Regions from separate parts of the Marisediminicola sp. LYQ85 genome, predicted to be linked through region 2. Evidence: predicted binding sites of a transcription regulator. Region 2 holds the regulator's gene; the other holds the start of a gene.
What was found. The regulator HspR, encoded in region 2, represses chaperone genes until heat shock. The targets are predictions, from matches to a motif close to AAGTTGAGTCNNNNNGACTCAACTT.
Positions count from the first base shown of each region.

Region 1: a site for HspR is predicted at 5,431-5,455, ahead of ACLHG5_RS02015 (Hsp20/alpha crystallin family protein). Genes of this name have one in related genera too.

Region 1 covers NZ_JBKIWO010000001.1:430,000-437,474, reverse strand. The annotation lists gene ACLHG5_RS02040 (ATP-dependent DNA ligase) at 1-1,580, shown strand, start outside; gene ACLHG5_RS02035 (glycosyltransferase family A protein) at 1,585-2,334, shown strand; gene ACLHG5_RS02030 (hypothetical protein) at 2,401-2,937, shown strand; gene ACLHG5_RS02025 (aspartate ammonia-lyase) at 2,971-4,416, opposite strand; gene ACLHG5_RS02020 (tryptophan synthase subunit alpha) at 5,055-5,351, shown strand; gene ACLHG5_RS02015 (Hsp20/alpha crystallin family protein) at 5,492-5,938, shown strand; gene ACLHG5_RS02010 (hypothetical protein) at 6,021-6,209, shown strand; gene ACLHG5_RS02005 (glutathione S-transferase family protein) at 6,299-7,327, shown strand; gene ACLHG5_RS02000 (hypothetical protein) at 7,409-7,475, shown strand, end outside.
Region 2 covers NZ_JBKIWO010000002.1:366,203-373,677, reverse strand. The annotation lists gene dnaK (molecular chaperone DnaK) at 1-207, shown strand, start outside; gene ACLHG5_RS10045 (nucleotide exchange factor GrpE) at 214-921, shown strand; gene ACLHG5_RS10040 (DnaJ C-terminal domain-containing protein) at 930-1,922, shown strand; gene ACLHG5_RS10035 (heat shock protein transcriptional repressor HspR) at 1,932-2,357, shown strand; gene ACLHG5_RS10030 (class I SAM-dependent methyltransferase) at 2,507-3,637, shown strand; gene ACLHG5_RS10025 (SDR family oxidoreductase) at 3,753-4,697, opposite strand; gene ACLHG5_RS10020 (helix-turn-helix transcriptional regulator) at 4,861-5,700, shown strand; gene ACLHG5_RS10015 (glucose 1-dehydrogenase) at 6,008-6,904, opposite strand; gene ACLHG5_RS10010 (metallophosphoesterase) at 7,207-7,475, shown strand, end outside.

The DNA.
Region 1 (7,475 bases), on a different contig from region 2:
TCGAGATCTACCGGTCGAAACGCGACGGTTCGAAGACGCCCGAGCCCGTTCCCACCGACGCACCGCACGCGGGCTCGGGCGCGGGCGCGAGTTTCGTCATCCAGGAGCACCACGCGTCGCGACTGCACTGGGACTTCCGTCTCGAGCACGACGGCGTGCTCGTGAGCTGGGCGCTTCCCAAGGGAGTGCCGACCGATCCGGGCATCAACCACCTCGCCGTGCAGACCGAAGACCACCCCCTCGAGTACGGCGTCTTCGAGGGCACTATCCCGCACGGCGAGTACGGCGGCGGTGACGTGACCATCTGGGATTCGGGCACCTTCGAGCTCGAGAAGTGGCGCGAGGGCAAGGAGGTCATCGCGACCCTCCACGGCGAGAAGCACGGAACCCACCGTTACGCGCTCATCAACACGGGGTCGCGATCGGGGTCCGGGTCGGGCAAGGACTCGTGGCTCATCCACCTCATGGAGCCCCCCGGGGCGTCCTCGCCGAAACGGTCGTCCGCGACATCCCCCCGCACGGCCGGTCCGAAGCGCACGCGAACGACCGTCGGTTCGGCGAGGAGCGCGGCGACCAGCGACACCGCACCGATGCTCGCGACACTCGCGACCGAAGCCGACCTCGACGACGACGCCGAGTGGGCGTTCGAGATGAAGTGGGACGGCATCCGGTCGATCGCGACGATCGTCGACGGTCGGGTTCGACTGGCGAGCCGAAACGGCAACGACCTCACAGCGTCGTATCCCGAGCTCGCGATCCTCGCCGACGCCGTCGACGGCGACGCCGTGCTCGACGGAGAGATCGTCACGTTCGACGAGCGGGGCCGACCCGACTTCGGTCAGCTGCAGTCGCGCATGGGGGTGACGAGACCGAAGGATGTCGCGGCCGCGGCGAAACACGCCCCCGTGCACTTCATCGCCTTCGACGTGCTCTCGCACGACTCGTCCGTGGTCACAGCACTGCCGTGGAGCGAGCGCCGAGCGCTCCTGGACTCGGTGGTGACACCCGGCGGTGCCGTGCTCGTGTCTCCCGCGTTCGTCGGCGACGTGGCTGCCGCCGTCGCGACGAGCCTCGAACAGGGACTCGAGGGGGTCATGGCGAAGAGACTCGACGGCCGCTACTCCCCGTCGCGACGATCGCGCGCGTGGCTCAAGATCAAACACCACCGGTCACTCGAGGTCGTCGTGGGCGGCTGGCGAGACGGGCGAGGCTCGCGCGCCTCGACGATCGGGTCGCTCCTCGTCGGGGTGCCGACCGATGACGGGCTCCGCTACCTCGGCAGGGTCGGTACGGGCCTCACCGAGCGAGACCTCGCGACCCTCTCGACGACGTTCCGGGCGGCCGCGCGAAGCACCTCCCCGTTCATCGACGTGCCGGCATCCGACGCCTCCGACGCCCACTGGGTCACTCCGCGGCTCGTCGTCGAAGTGCACTACGCCGAGATGACCGCGAGCGGGCGACTGCGGCACGCGACGTGGCGCGGCATCCGCAGCGACAAGTCCCCCGACGACGTAGCCTCGGATGCGACGTCTCTCGATCTCGCGGGCGTCTCGTCGCCCCGCGACGCCGAGGAAGGGTGACCCGATGGTTCGCGTGAGCGTCGTCATTCCCGTGCGCGACGACGCCGTCGAACTCGAACACTGCTTGCGAGCGCTGCAGCGTCAGACCCGTCCGGCCGACGAGATCATCGTCGTCGACAACGGCAGCGCCGACGATTCCGCGGCCGTCGCGGTGCGCTACGGCGCCCGAGTGCACACCGAGCACACGCCGGGCATCTGGCCTGCCGCGGCTCGGGGCTTCGACGTGGCGACGGGAGACATCATCGCGAGGCTCGACGCGGACTCGCGACCCCGACGCGACTGGATCGAGCGCGTCGAGACCCTTCTCTCACTCGACCCCGAGGCCGTCGCGGCGACAGGCCCCGGCGTGTTCTATCAGCTGCCGCGGTTCCCTCGCGCCCTCGCCGACCTCGTCTACATGCGCGCCTACTTCGCGATGGGTCTCGTGACCCTCGGGCACTGGCCCCTCTTCGGCTCGAGCTTCGCCATCCGCTCGACCGTGTGGAACCGCATCAGGCTCGACGTGCACCGTGACGACTCCGGGGTGCACGACGACTTCGACCTCGGATACCACCTCGACCCGTGGTCGCGAGTCATCCTCGACCGGTCGCTCGCGGTCGGTGTCTCGGCTCGACCCTTCGGCAACATCCCGTCGATGCTCTTGCGCACGTGGCGCGCGGTGCGCACCATCGCGGTGCACGGCGTGCGCGAACTGCCGCCGTTCCGGTGGTCGCGGCGCGTGAGGGTCGTGCGCGCTCTGTCGCGCCGAGGGTGACCACGACGTAACGTAGAACTGCTCCCCCACGGGAGGCTCACACTCCTCACAGCCAAAGGACCCGCCATGAGACTCAAATTCCTGTTCGTCGTCGGACTCATCGCGGGATACGTGCTCGGCGCTCGCGCCGGACACGGTCGCTACGAGCAGATCAAGGCGAAGGCGAACGAGGCCTGGGAAGACCCGCGCGTGCAGAAGGCCGTGTCGGAGACTCAGGACTTCGTGAAGGAGAACGCACCCATCGTCGCCGAGAAGGTCGGCGAAGGCGCGAAGGTCGCGAGCGACAAGGTCGCCCAGGGGGCCAAGATCGCCGCCGACGGCACGAAGGTCGCGGCCGAGAAGGTCGCCGAGACGGCCAAGATCGCGAGCACGAGTGTCGCCGAGGGCACCAAGGTCGCCGCCGAGGTCGTCAAGGATGCCGCCGAGAAGGTCGCCGAGACTGCGAAAGACCTGTCGGGCAAGGTCGCGGAGACCGCGTCGGAGGCCACCGCGAAGATCACGGGCGCCACGAACGGTTCCGACGACAGCTCGGACGAGCGCACCCCCGACGACGCGACGACCGAGCCCGCGGGCGACGCGTCGACGCCTCGTCAGCCGAGCTGACGCGCGGCGCTTGTGCGGTCAGGCGTCGGACAGTCAGTCGTCGTGGTCGTCGGCGAACCGGTCCTGGGCCACGACCGAAATCACGCCCGTCATGGGCACGATCCCGCTGAGTCGCTCGGGTGACAGCACTCGCGTCACTTCTTCTCTGCTCATGAGGCCTGCGGCGACCACGAGGTCGGCGATCGACGACTCCGTCGTGAGCGCCGTGTGCGCGAGCGAGGCCGACGCGGCGTAGCCGATGTACGGCGTGAGCGCCGTCACGACCCCCACCGAGGTCTCCACCTGCATGCTGAGCCTCGAGAGGTTCGGCGTGATCCCGTCGATGCAGTTGACGCGCAGGGTGCGGCACGCGTTCGTCATCCACGCGAGCGACTGCAGGATGCTGTGGGCGATCACGGGCTCGAACGCGTTGAGCTGCAATTGGCCGCCCTCGGCTGCGGCGGTGACCGTGGCATCCGCTCCGATCACGCTGAACGCGACCTGGTTGACGACCTCGGGGATCACGGGGTTGACCTTGCCCGGCATGATCGACGACCCCGCCTGGCGCGGGGGCAGGCTGATCTCTCCGAGACCCGCCTGAGGGCCGGACGAGAGCAAGCGCAAGTCGTTGCAGATCTTCGAGAGTTTGACGGCCGCCCTCTTGAGCGTGCCACTGAGCGTCATGAAGATGCCGGCGTCGGAGGTCGCCTCGATGAGGTCGGCCGCGGTCTCCATCTCGATGCCCGTGACGGCGATGAGCTCGTCGAGCACAGCCCTCGCGTAGCGCGGGTCGGCCGTGATGCCAGTGCCGATCGCCGTCGCCCCCATGTTGATCTCGTTGAGCCACGGGATGACCTCGCTCAACCTGTCGTGGTCTTCGACGAGGGTGTGGGCGAACCCACTGAACTCCTGGCCGAGGGTCATCGGAACGGCGTCCTGCAGCTGGGTACGCCCCACCTTGAGGATGCCCGCGAACTCCGACCCCTTCGCCGCGAACGACACGGTGAGCCTCTCGTGCTCCTCGAGCAGCCGCGTGAGGCCGAAGACCATCGCGAGCTTGATGGCCGTCGGGTAGACGTCGTTCGTGCTCTGGCTGCGGTTGACGTCGTCGAGCGGATGCAGGCTCGCGTAGTCGCCGAGCGGACGACCCAGGATCTGCAGTCCGCGATTGGCGATGACCTCGTTGGTGTTCATGTTCGTCGACGTGCCCGCGCCGCCCTGGATGACCCCGACGAGAAACTGGTCGTGCCACTGGCCGTCGATGATCTCGAGGCAGACCTGCTCGATGACATCCGCCTTCTCCGGCTCGAGCACGCCGATCGCGCGATTGGCTCGTGCCGCCGCTTGCTTGACCCTCGCGAGAGCGCGGATGAGGTCGGGGTACACCGAGATGGGTCGGCGCGTGATCGGAAAGTTCTCGAGGGCCCGCGCGGTGTGGATGCCCCAGAACACCTCGGCGGGGATCTCCATCTCCCCGAGCGAGTCGCGCTCGAGGCGCACGGGGCCCGTCGAGGGGCGACCGAAGTGCCCCGACGACGGCGATGGCGCGGCGGTCGACTCCCCCGCCCCCTCGAACCCCTCGTCGGCGGGCAGTGTCGCGGCGGCGGGGTGCTGAGGTGCGCTGTCATTCACGAGGGTCGCTCCGGTGTCGAGGTCGCGTGGCTTGTGGCCGAGAACGAGACGACTCTACTCGCGGCGTGATCGCGGGCGTCGGATCCGCCGGGGCATCCGCGCGAGAGAAAAACGGTGGGTGGTCGTGCCGCCGAACCGGTGGCGGATGCACCGCCGAGCGGTGTTGCGATGACGGCGACTTCTCGATTGTGGTTAGGCGGCGCTGTCGCCCCCGCGACTCGCCGGCAACCGAGAGTCGCCGTCATCCCTAGCCCCCCGGCTAGTTGTCATTCAGCCTATGGATCTGCTCTGACGACCGCGGCCCCCAGAGAGGGGGTCCAGCATTAGGGGGACGAACGGGGTACATCGCGACCGAGGTCCGCGCCGATCGCCGGGCCTCGCACGCTCGCTCGCTCGCTCGCTCGCTCGTGACGCGATCAGGCTTCGCGGGAGCGCGCGACGTAGGGTCGAGGAATGACTGCATCGACCGACTCTCGTCGCGGAACCGAGGCGACGGGAGCGACGGAGTGACGCGCGGGCCGAGCCTCGAGGTTCTGCGGGCGGAAGCACGAGACGAACTGCGCACCGTGATCCTCGATCGGTGCCGCGCGGGCGAGGATCCGTGGGAATTCATGGACGACCTCCCCACGGTCGACGAACTCGTCGTCGCCCTCTTGCGCGCCGATTCGATCGTCGCCGACGACTCGCGCCTCCCGAGCGCCGTGCGCGACTACCGCGTCCTCCGACAGATCGGACTCGATCACCCCGATCTCACGACGACCGTGTGGCGGATGCTCGGCGCGATCGATCTGCCGTCGCGCTGACGTCCCACTCCCGTCGAACCCCCAGGGTTCTTTCAGCGATTTCTGAGTTGCCCGAGCCCTCCGATTCCTACAATTCTCGTAGTTGAGTCGCCTCGGCTCAACTTCACACACCACGAACGATCAACGTGAAGGAGTTGACGATGGCCATGAATTTCGACCCGTTCCGTGAACTGGACCGCGTTGCGGGAGCCCTGTTCGACACCCGACAGGGGCCCCGACTCATGCCGATTGACCTCTACCGCGACGGCGACCACTACGTGCTCGCCGCCGACCTCCCGGGCATCGACCCCGGGTCGGTCGACATCGATGTCGACGGCCAGTTGCTCACCATCCGCGCCGAGCGGACCCTCAGCAACTCCCGCTCGGTCAACTGGCTCTCGCGGGAACGGCAAGCCGGTTCGTTCCTCCGCCAGCTCAACCTCGGTCAGGGCATCGACACCGAGCACATCGAGGCGAGCTACGACAACGGCGTGCTGAGCGTCACCATCCCGGTGAGCGAGCGAGCCAAGCCGCGCAAGATCGAGGTCACCAACAACACGGGCGCGAGCACCGCCCCGTCGACCCCGAGCGAGTCGATCACCTCGTGACCGAGCGCGGGAGCCGTCGCTCGACGGCTCCCGCGCCGCAACCCCCTTGCACCCCGACCGCCGCCCGGGCGAAGGTGGAGGCATGAACACAAATCTCCCGTCCGACGGCACCCCCGCAGACAGCAACTCGCCCCTCGACGACGGTTCGATCCCCGCCGACGCCGACCTCGTGACCTCGAACGACGCCGACGGCGAATCCGACACGGCGTCCGAGCCCGGGGTCGACCCCGAGGCCGAAGACGAGAAAGACCGCGCCGAGCGCCACTACTGAGTCGCCCTGACCGGTCGCCGGCACCTCTGGCGCTGCACCCGAGCGACACGACTCAGGGTCCTCGCCGCCGGCGACCGTAGGCTCGCGCTATGACTGACGACACTGCCACGCAGACCGCCTACGTCGAGCCGGGCAAAGAGTTCACGAGAGACACGAACTACATCCCCGACCGCATCACGAAAGACGGTCGCGACGGTTGGCCGGTCGCTGCCGACACCTACCGCCTCGTCGCCGCCCGCGCATGCCCGTGGGCCAACCGCTCCGTCATCTCGCGTCGCCTCCTCGGGCTCGAAAGCGCCATCAGCCTCGGAATGCCCGGGCCGACCCACGACTCGCGCAGCTGGACCTTCGACCTCGATGAGGGCGGAGTCGACCCTGTTCTGGGAATCGAACGCCTCCAGCAGGCCTTCTTCACGCGGTATCCCGACTACCCCCGAGGCATCACGGTGCCCGCGATCGTCGACATCGCGAGCGGCGGCGTCGTGACGAACGACTACCCGCAGATCACGATCGACTTCGCCACCGAGTGGACCGAGCACCACCGTGCCGGCGCACCGGACCTCTACCCCGAGGCCCTCCGGGCCGAGATCGACGAGGTCAACGACCTCGTGTTCCGCGACGTCAACAACGGGGTGTACCGCGCGGGCTTCGCCGGCTCCCAGAAGGCATACGACGCGGCATACACCCGCCTCTTCGATCGACTCGACTGGCTCGAGAGCAGACTCGCCGGTCAGCGGTATCTCGTCGGCGACACCATCACCGAAGCAGACATCCGCCTCTTCACGACCCTCGCGCGGTTCGACGCGGTCTACCACGGACACTTCCGCTGCAACCGCAACAAGCTCACCGAGATGCCGGTGCTGTGGGCATACGCTCGCGACCTGTTCCAGACCCCCGGGTTCGGCGACACCATCGACTTCGTGCAGATCAAGCAGCACTACTACCTCGTGCACACCGACATCAATCCGACCGGCATCGTGCCCGCGGGCCCGGATGCGTCGGGGTGGCTCGACGCGCACGGGCGCGAGTCGCTCGGTGGGCGTCCGTTCGGTGACGGCACCCCACCCGACGCACCGCTCGAGTCCGAGCGTGTTCCCGCGGGGCACGGCGCCGCGTGACGGTGGGGCGCTCCCACGCCCCCCGATGACGTCGACCGCAAGGGGTGTCGTGGCCGAGCCCGGCGTGCCTACTCTGGAGTCATGAACAGTGCATCAGGCATCGGAACCACTCCCTCGAACGACGACGACGCGACGAACGACACGGCCG
Region 2 (7,475 bases):
GACGCAGCCGTGAAGACCGCGTTCGACAAGCTCAACGAGTCGCAGCAGAAACTCGGCCAGGCGATCTACGCCCAGTCGCAGGCATCCGAAGGCGCCGAGGGCGCCCCGACCGACGCCCCCACCGGCGACAGCACCGACAGCAACGACGAAGACATCGTCGACGCCGAGGTTGTCGACGACGAGCCGACCGACGACACCAAGAAATAAGACACCATGGCAGACACTCCGAACGAAGCGGGCGACGAGCCCGTCGTGCGCGACAACCGCCGGATCGACCCTGAGACGGGCGAGGTTCGTTCCTCGCCCGCCTCGGGCGGTGCAGCCGACGCCGAGTCGACGGGCGTTCCGTCGGAAGACGGCGACACGGCTGACATCGACGGCGGCGCCGAGGACCTCATCCAGGCCGAAGACGCCGACGTCGAGACATCCCTCGACGACGCGCCGCCGGCCGGAGCGGTGCCGCTGAGCGAAGCCGACCAAGCGATGCTCGACGACGCCGAACGCGACCTCGTGGCCGACATGCGCACCGACATGTTGCGCGCGCAAGCCGAGCTCGTGAACTTCCGCAACCGGGTCGAGCGCGACCGCGCAGCCAACCGCGACGCGGTCATCGCCGAAGTCATCCGCACGCTGCTTCCGGCGATGGACGACCTCACGCGCGCCGAAACGCACGGCGACCTCGAGGGGTCACCCCTCGCCCTCGTCGCGCAGAAACTGCGCGGCGGGTTCGAGAAATACGGCTTGCGGTCGGTGGGGGTCAAGGGCGAACCGTTCGACCCCAACTTCCACGAGGCCCTCGTGCAGCTGCCGTCGCCCGACGTCACGACCAACACGGTCGCCGACGTGATCGAACCGGGCTACGCCCTCGGCGACCGCCTCATCCGCGCCGCCAAGGTCGCTGTCCACGTTCCTGCAGAGTAGGGCCCCGGATGGCCAGCCAGGATTGGTTCGACAAGGACTTCTACGCCGTGCTCGGGGTCGCGAAAGACGCGACCCCGGCCGACCTCAAGAAGGCCTACCGCAAACTCGCTCGCAAGTATCACCCCGACGCCAACCCGGGTGACGCTGCGGCCGAGGCGCGCTTCAAAGAGATCAGCGAAGCCAACGCGGTGCTGAGCGACCCCGAGCAGCGCTCGGAGTACGACCAGATGCGAGCAATGGGTGCCGGTCGGGCGCGCTTCGCCGCGGGCGGTCAGCCTGGCGGATTCGACGACGTCTTCGGCGGGATGTTCGGCGGGGGAGGTGGCGGCGCGAACCAGCGCACCACCTACTCCCAGCAGGGCGCCGGATTCGAAGACCTCTTCGGTGGGATGTTCGGTGGCGGAGGCTTCGGGCAGTCGACCGGCGGGTTCCGTGGCTCGGGTGCCCCCTCGAAAGGGCGCGACTACACCGCGTCGACGACGCTCGACTTCATCACCGCTATCAAAGGCGACACCATCCGGCTGCAGCCGTCGGAAGGGCGTCCTCTCAGCGTCAAGATCCCTGCGGGCGTCGCCGACGGCCAGAAGATCCGTCTTCGCGGCAAAGGCGAGCAGAGCATCGACGGTGGTGCCGCGGGAGACCTCGTGCTCACCGTCGCCGTTCGCAGGCATCCGGTGTTCGAGCGCGACGGAATCAACCTGCGCGTCGACGTTCCCGTGACCTTCATGGAGGCCACACTCGGCGCGACGATCGAGGTGCCGACACTCGGCGGAGAGCCCGTGCGACTGCGCGTGGCACCCGGAACGCCGAGCGGGCGCGTACTGCGCGTCAAAGGGCGCGGCGTCGAGACATCCAAGGGCACGGGCGACCTGCTCGCGACCGTGCTCGTCGCGGTGCCGTCGAGGCTCAGCCCCGCGGCGGAGAAAGCGCTCGAAGCCTTCGCCGCAGAACTGCCCGACGAGAACCCGCGGCTCGACCTGCTGGATCGCGCGAAGGGATAACGGGCGCGCATGAACGAGCACACGCCGATCTTCGCGATAGCGATGGCAGCCGAGCTCGCCGGAATGCACCCGCAGACGCTGCGGCAGTACGACCGACTCGGGCTCGTCAGCCCCGACCGCACTGCCGGCAAGTCGCGGCGCTACTCGATGCGTGACGTCGAACAGTTGCGCGAAGTCGGCCGGCTGAGCGCCGAAGGGCTCAACCTCGAAGGCATCCGCCGCATCCTCGAGCTCGAGAACCAGGTGACCGAGCTCTCGGGGCGCGTGCGCCAACTCGAGTCTGCGCTCGCCGACGAGATGCTCAACCGGCCGGGGCGACGCGTGTTCGCGGCGCGGGAATCGGGCGACGTCATCTCGCTGCGCGCCGGCACACGCGCCCAGCGCAGCACCGAAGTGGTCGTGTGGCGGCCGCGGTGGCGGGAGCTCGAGGAGTAGGTCTGTTTGCGAGGGCGGGCGCGGGCCGGCGGGCGCGCGTGCGCGCATCCGGCAACTCGGCGCATCGCGGTCGCAAAACGCTGCGCCGCCCATCGTTGAAGGACCGTCTGCGACCGCGATCCGCGCCCGTGTCGCGGGTACCCTCGACTGTGCCCGAATCCCCGTTCTCCTTCGACGCCTTGCGCCGACGCCCCGACGTCGAAGCAGACAACCTCTTCGCCGTCGACGCGAGCGACCGGCTCATCCTCGACGAGGCTGCAGCGGATGTCGCGGCCGCCGGACCGCGCGGAATGGTCGTGATCGGCGACCACTACGGCGCGCTCACCCTCGGCGCGATCGCCGTGCACGGGGCGCTCGACGTGCGCGTGCACCAGGATCCGCTCACGGGGGAGCGGGCGCTCGCGCTCAATGCGGCCGACCAGGGCATCGAGTCGTTCACGCACCATCCGCTCGACGCGTCACTGCTGGCCGGAGCCCGAGTCGTTCTCGCGCAGTTGCCGCGCAGCCTCGACGCGCTCGACGAGATCGCCGCGGCGGTCGCCCGGCACGCCGACCCCGACGTCGTGTTCGTCGGCGGCGGGCGTCTCAAACACATGTCGATGGCCATGAACGAGGTGCTCGCTAAGCATTTCGGCGACGTGCGCGCCTCCCTGGGGAGGCAGAAGTCCCGCGTGATCACCGCGCGCGGACCGCGCGCCGAGGAGGCGGGCGATGCTCGAGCGTTTCCCCGACGGGAGCATCACGCCGACCTCGACCTCACCGTGTGCGCGCACGGCGCCGTCTTCGCGGGCACCAAGGTCGACATCGGCACGCGCTACCTGCTGAGCTTCCTGCCCGAGATGAGAGCGGATGCCGCGACCGCCGTCGACCTCGGGTGCGGCACCGGCATCCTCGCGTGCGTTCTCGCGCGAACGAACCCGCGGGTCGCGGTGCTCGCATCCGACGAATCGGCCGCGGCCGTGGCATCCGCCCGCGCTACGGCTGAGGCGAACGGCATCGCGCTCACGGTCGAGCGCGACGTCGGATTGTCGAAGCAGCCGGATGGCTGCGCCGACCTCGTGCTGCTCAACCCGCCGTTCCACACCGGGGCGACCGTGCACTCCGGGCTCGCGGGGAGCCTCTTCGAGGAGGCGGCGCGCGTGCTCAAACCGGGCGGCGAACTGTGGACGGTGTTCAACTCGCACCTCGCCTACCGTGCAGCGCTCACCCGCACGGTCGGGCCCACGAGGCAGGCGGGCCGCAACGCCAAGTTCACCGTGACGGTCTCGACCCGGGCCTAACCGCCACCCCGAGAGAACGCAGTTTCCGCGAGGGTGCGCGGGATCCGGCGCACCCTCGCGGAAACTGCGTACTTTGGCGGGGCGGGGTGCGGCGGGGCCGGCGGGGTGCGCGGGGTCACACGGCCGGCAGCGCGACCCTCGTGAGTTGCTGCGAGACCTGCCAGAGGCGGGCGGCGTCGTCGGCGCTGCGCAGGGGCGCGTACATCCGCTGCTCCGCCGGCGCGCCACTCGTGTTTCCGAGTCCGCTCGGACCGTAGAGCACACCGCGCTTGGCGCTCGGGTCGGTCGCGGCCATGAGTGCCGAGTGCCCGGCGGTCTCGGGCGTTCCGGCGAGGATCCCGCGCGCCGACAGCCAGCGGATCACCCGCACCTGCGGGGTGTCGCCTCCGCGCCCGATCTCGGGGCGCGCCGCGAGCAGGTTGGTGGGCGCGACACCGGGGTGCGACAGGTTGCTCGTGACACCCCAGCCGCCCGCCTCGCTGCGACGGTCGAGTTCGAGCCCGAACAGGCCGAACGCGATCTTCGACTGACTGTAGGCCTTCATGCCGTCGTAGGCGCGCTCCGAGTTGAGGTCGTCCCAGTTGATGCGGCCCGACCGCGCCGCGACGCTCACTTGCGAGGTCACTCGCGCGCGGCCCTCGCGCAGCAGCGGCAGAAGGTGGCCGACGAGGGCGAAGTGCCCCAGGTGGTTGGTTCCGAACTGCAGCTCGAAGCCGTCGGCGGTCGTCTGCCGGCTCGGCGGCGTCATGACGCCCGCGTTGTTGATGAGCAGGTGGATCGGGTCACCCTCGCCGAGGAGCGTCGCACCGAGCGCTTCGACCGACTCGAGCGACGAGAGGTCGAGGTCGCGAACCGAGATCTCGGCGTGCGGAACAGCCGAGCGGATGCCGGCGACCGCCGCGTCTCCTTTGGCCCGGTTGCGCACCGGGATGACGACCTCCGCCCCGGCCGCGGCGAGGCGCCGAGCGATGATGACGCCCATCCCGTCGCTCGCGCCGGTGACGAGGGCGCGGGTGCCCCGGAGGTTCGGAATGGTGATGTCGAATGTTCTGCGTGCCATGGTGTTCTCCTCGGATGTCGTGTGTTCCTCCACCGTCGCGGGTGTCGGCCGCAGGAGCCACGGCCTCCCGATCCGTGGCTGCGCGAGAGGGGGATCGGCGGGTCGTGGCTCCCCCCACCCGCACGCGGTAGACATGTGTTCACCCGCCACGAAGGAGACCGCCGTGATCGACCGCCCGGGACTCGCCGAGTTCCTCCGCCACCGCCGCGAGGCCCTGCAGCCCGAGGATGTCGGGCTGACGCGCGGGTCTCGGCGCCGCACATCCGGTTTGCGCCGGGAGGAGGTCGCGGTGCTCTCGCACATGTCGACCGACTACTACGCGAGGCTCGAACGGGAGCGGGGGCCCCAGCCGTCGGAGCAGATGCTCGCCTCCATCGCGCAGGGTCTGCACCTTTCGCATGAGGAGCGAGACCACCTCTTCCACCTCGCGGGGCACACCCCGCCGGCGCGCGGCACGAGCTCGGAGCACATCAGCCCGGGACTGCTGCGCGTGCTCGATCGACTCGACGACACCCCGGCGGAGATCGTCACCGAGATCGGCGAGACGCTGCGGCAGTCCCGACTGGGTGCCGCGCTCACGGGCGACAAGTCGATGCTCCAGGGGCCCGAGCGCAGCCTCGGCTACCGGTGGTTCACCGACCCGTCGGCGCGCAACTTCTACGCGCCCGAGGAGCACCGGTTCTTGAGTCGGATGTATGCGTCGGGACTCCGTGAGATCGCGGCGCTTCGGGGCCCCGAATCCCGCGCAGCCCGGTTGGCGGAGCTGCTGCTCGAGCGCAGCGCGGAGTTTCGGGAGCTCTGGGCCACGCACGAGGTCGGCATCCGGCCCCACGACGTCAAACACTTCGTGCACCCGGAGGTCGGCGCACTCGAGCTGCACTGCCAGCGCCTCGTCGACCCCGGGCACGCGCACTCGCTCATGATCTACACGGCTGTTCCCGGCAGCGAGAGCGCGGAGAAGCTCCGGTTGCTCTCGGTCATCGGGGCGCACACGCTCAGCTGACGCGAGCACCGAGCACCGAGCGGCGGGCGACGAGGCCCGTTTTCGCGCGGTCGCGGTCGCGATGTGTCGTCTCGCGCGCGCCGGAACAGCCGTTCGCGACCGCGATGCGGGCCGGCGTGCCGACATCCGCCCGACCCCGCCCCGCCCGCAAACACAGAAGTGCCAAGCGAAGGGGATCGGGACCCGCAGGGCCACCGGTCTGGGAGACGGTGGTCGTCGGGTGCGATCTCCTCCGCTTGGCACGTTCAGAGGCCGACCGAGGTCGGCGCGCTGTGCTGCGGCGGGGCGATGCCCAGTGGGGCGGTGATTACGGGGTGGGCATTCCGCCGTTGACGTTGAGCGTTTCGCCGACGACGTAGCTCGATTCACCCGACGCGAGGAACACGTAGGCGGGGGCGAGTTCGGCGGGCTGGCCCCAGCGGCCGAGCGGCGTCTGCGAGCCGGCGTCGGGCAGCTGGTCGGTCGGCTGTCCGCCGGCGGTCTGGAGCGGAGTCCAGATCGGGCCGGGTGCGACGACGTTCACGCGGATGCCCTTCGGTGCGAGCTGCTGCGCGAGCGCCTTCGAGAACGTGTTGATCGCGGCCTTGGTGGTCGCATAGTCGACGAGGTGCGGTGCCGGCGAGTATCCCTGGATCGACGACGTGTTGATGATCGTCGAGCCGGGCTTGAGGTGCGCGAGCCCCGCCTTCGTGATCCAGAACATCGCGTAGATGTTGGTTTTGAAGGTCGCGTCGAACTCGTCGTCGCTGATCTCGAGGATGTCCTCGTGGAATTGCTGCTTGCCCGCGTTGTTGATGAGGATGTCGAGTCCGCCGAGCTTCTCGACGGCCGTCGCGACGAGCTCGCGGCTGAACGCGGCGTCGGTGATGTCGCCGGGAAGGGCGACGGCGGTGCGGCCGGCCGCTTCGATGAGCGAGACGATGCGCTGGGCATCCTCTTCCTCTTCGGGCAGGTAGGAGATCGCGACATCCGCACCCTCGCGGGCGTAGGCGATCGCGACGGCGCCACCGATGCCGGAGTCGCCACCGGTGATGAGGGCTTTGCGGCCCTCGAGGCGACCGGTGCCCCGGTAGGTGTCTTCGCCGAGGTCGGCCTTGTCGCGGAGGTTGGCGTCGAGGCCGGCGCCCTCTTGGTACTGCGCGCTCGGCTCGAAGTCGCTGTACATCTCGGCGGGGTTGGTGAATGCGTATTGGTCAGTAGCCATGGTGTGCTCGATCCCGTCCGCGCGTCGGCGGACTGTTCTCGTTTGGGGGTGGCCCGTGAGTTCGTCACGAGCGCTCTCCACGCTAACCGCGTGCTGGCTGGGAGGCATGGGGGTTGCGCTCGCGGCGCAGTGCCCCTACGCGCGGGGGTGAGTGAGACCGGGTTCGCCCCTACGCGCGGGGGTGAGTGAGACCGGGTTCGCCGCGGGGCGGATTTCGCCGTCTGCCGTTCACCTCGTCGTCGTCATCTGGTCGTGAGCGCCGCTTAGTTTCGCTGAGTCCCCCCAACGAAAGCAGCTTCACCATGCGCTCCACCCGGTCGGCCCGCACCCTCGCCGCAACCACCGTCATCGTCGCTCTCGCCGCAGCACCCGCTTTCGGTGCGACCGCCGCGACCGCTGCCCCGCTGCCCGCGGATGCAACGCCGCTGCTCATCAGCGAGATCGTGCCGAACACGGTCGGTGACGACAACTTCGAGTTCTTCGAGGTGACCAACACCTCGGGCGACGCGATCGACCTCGACGCCGAGGGGGTGAGCTTCCGCTACACGGGTGTCGCGTCGGAGCCGCTTCT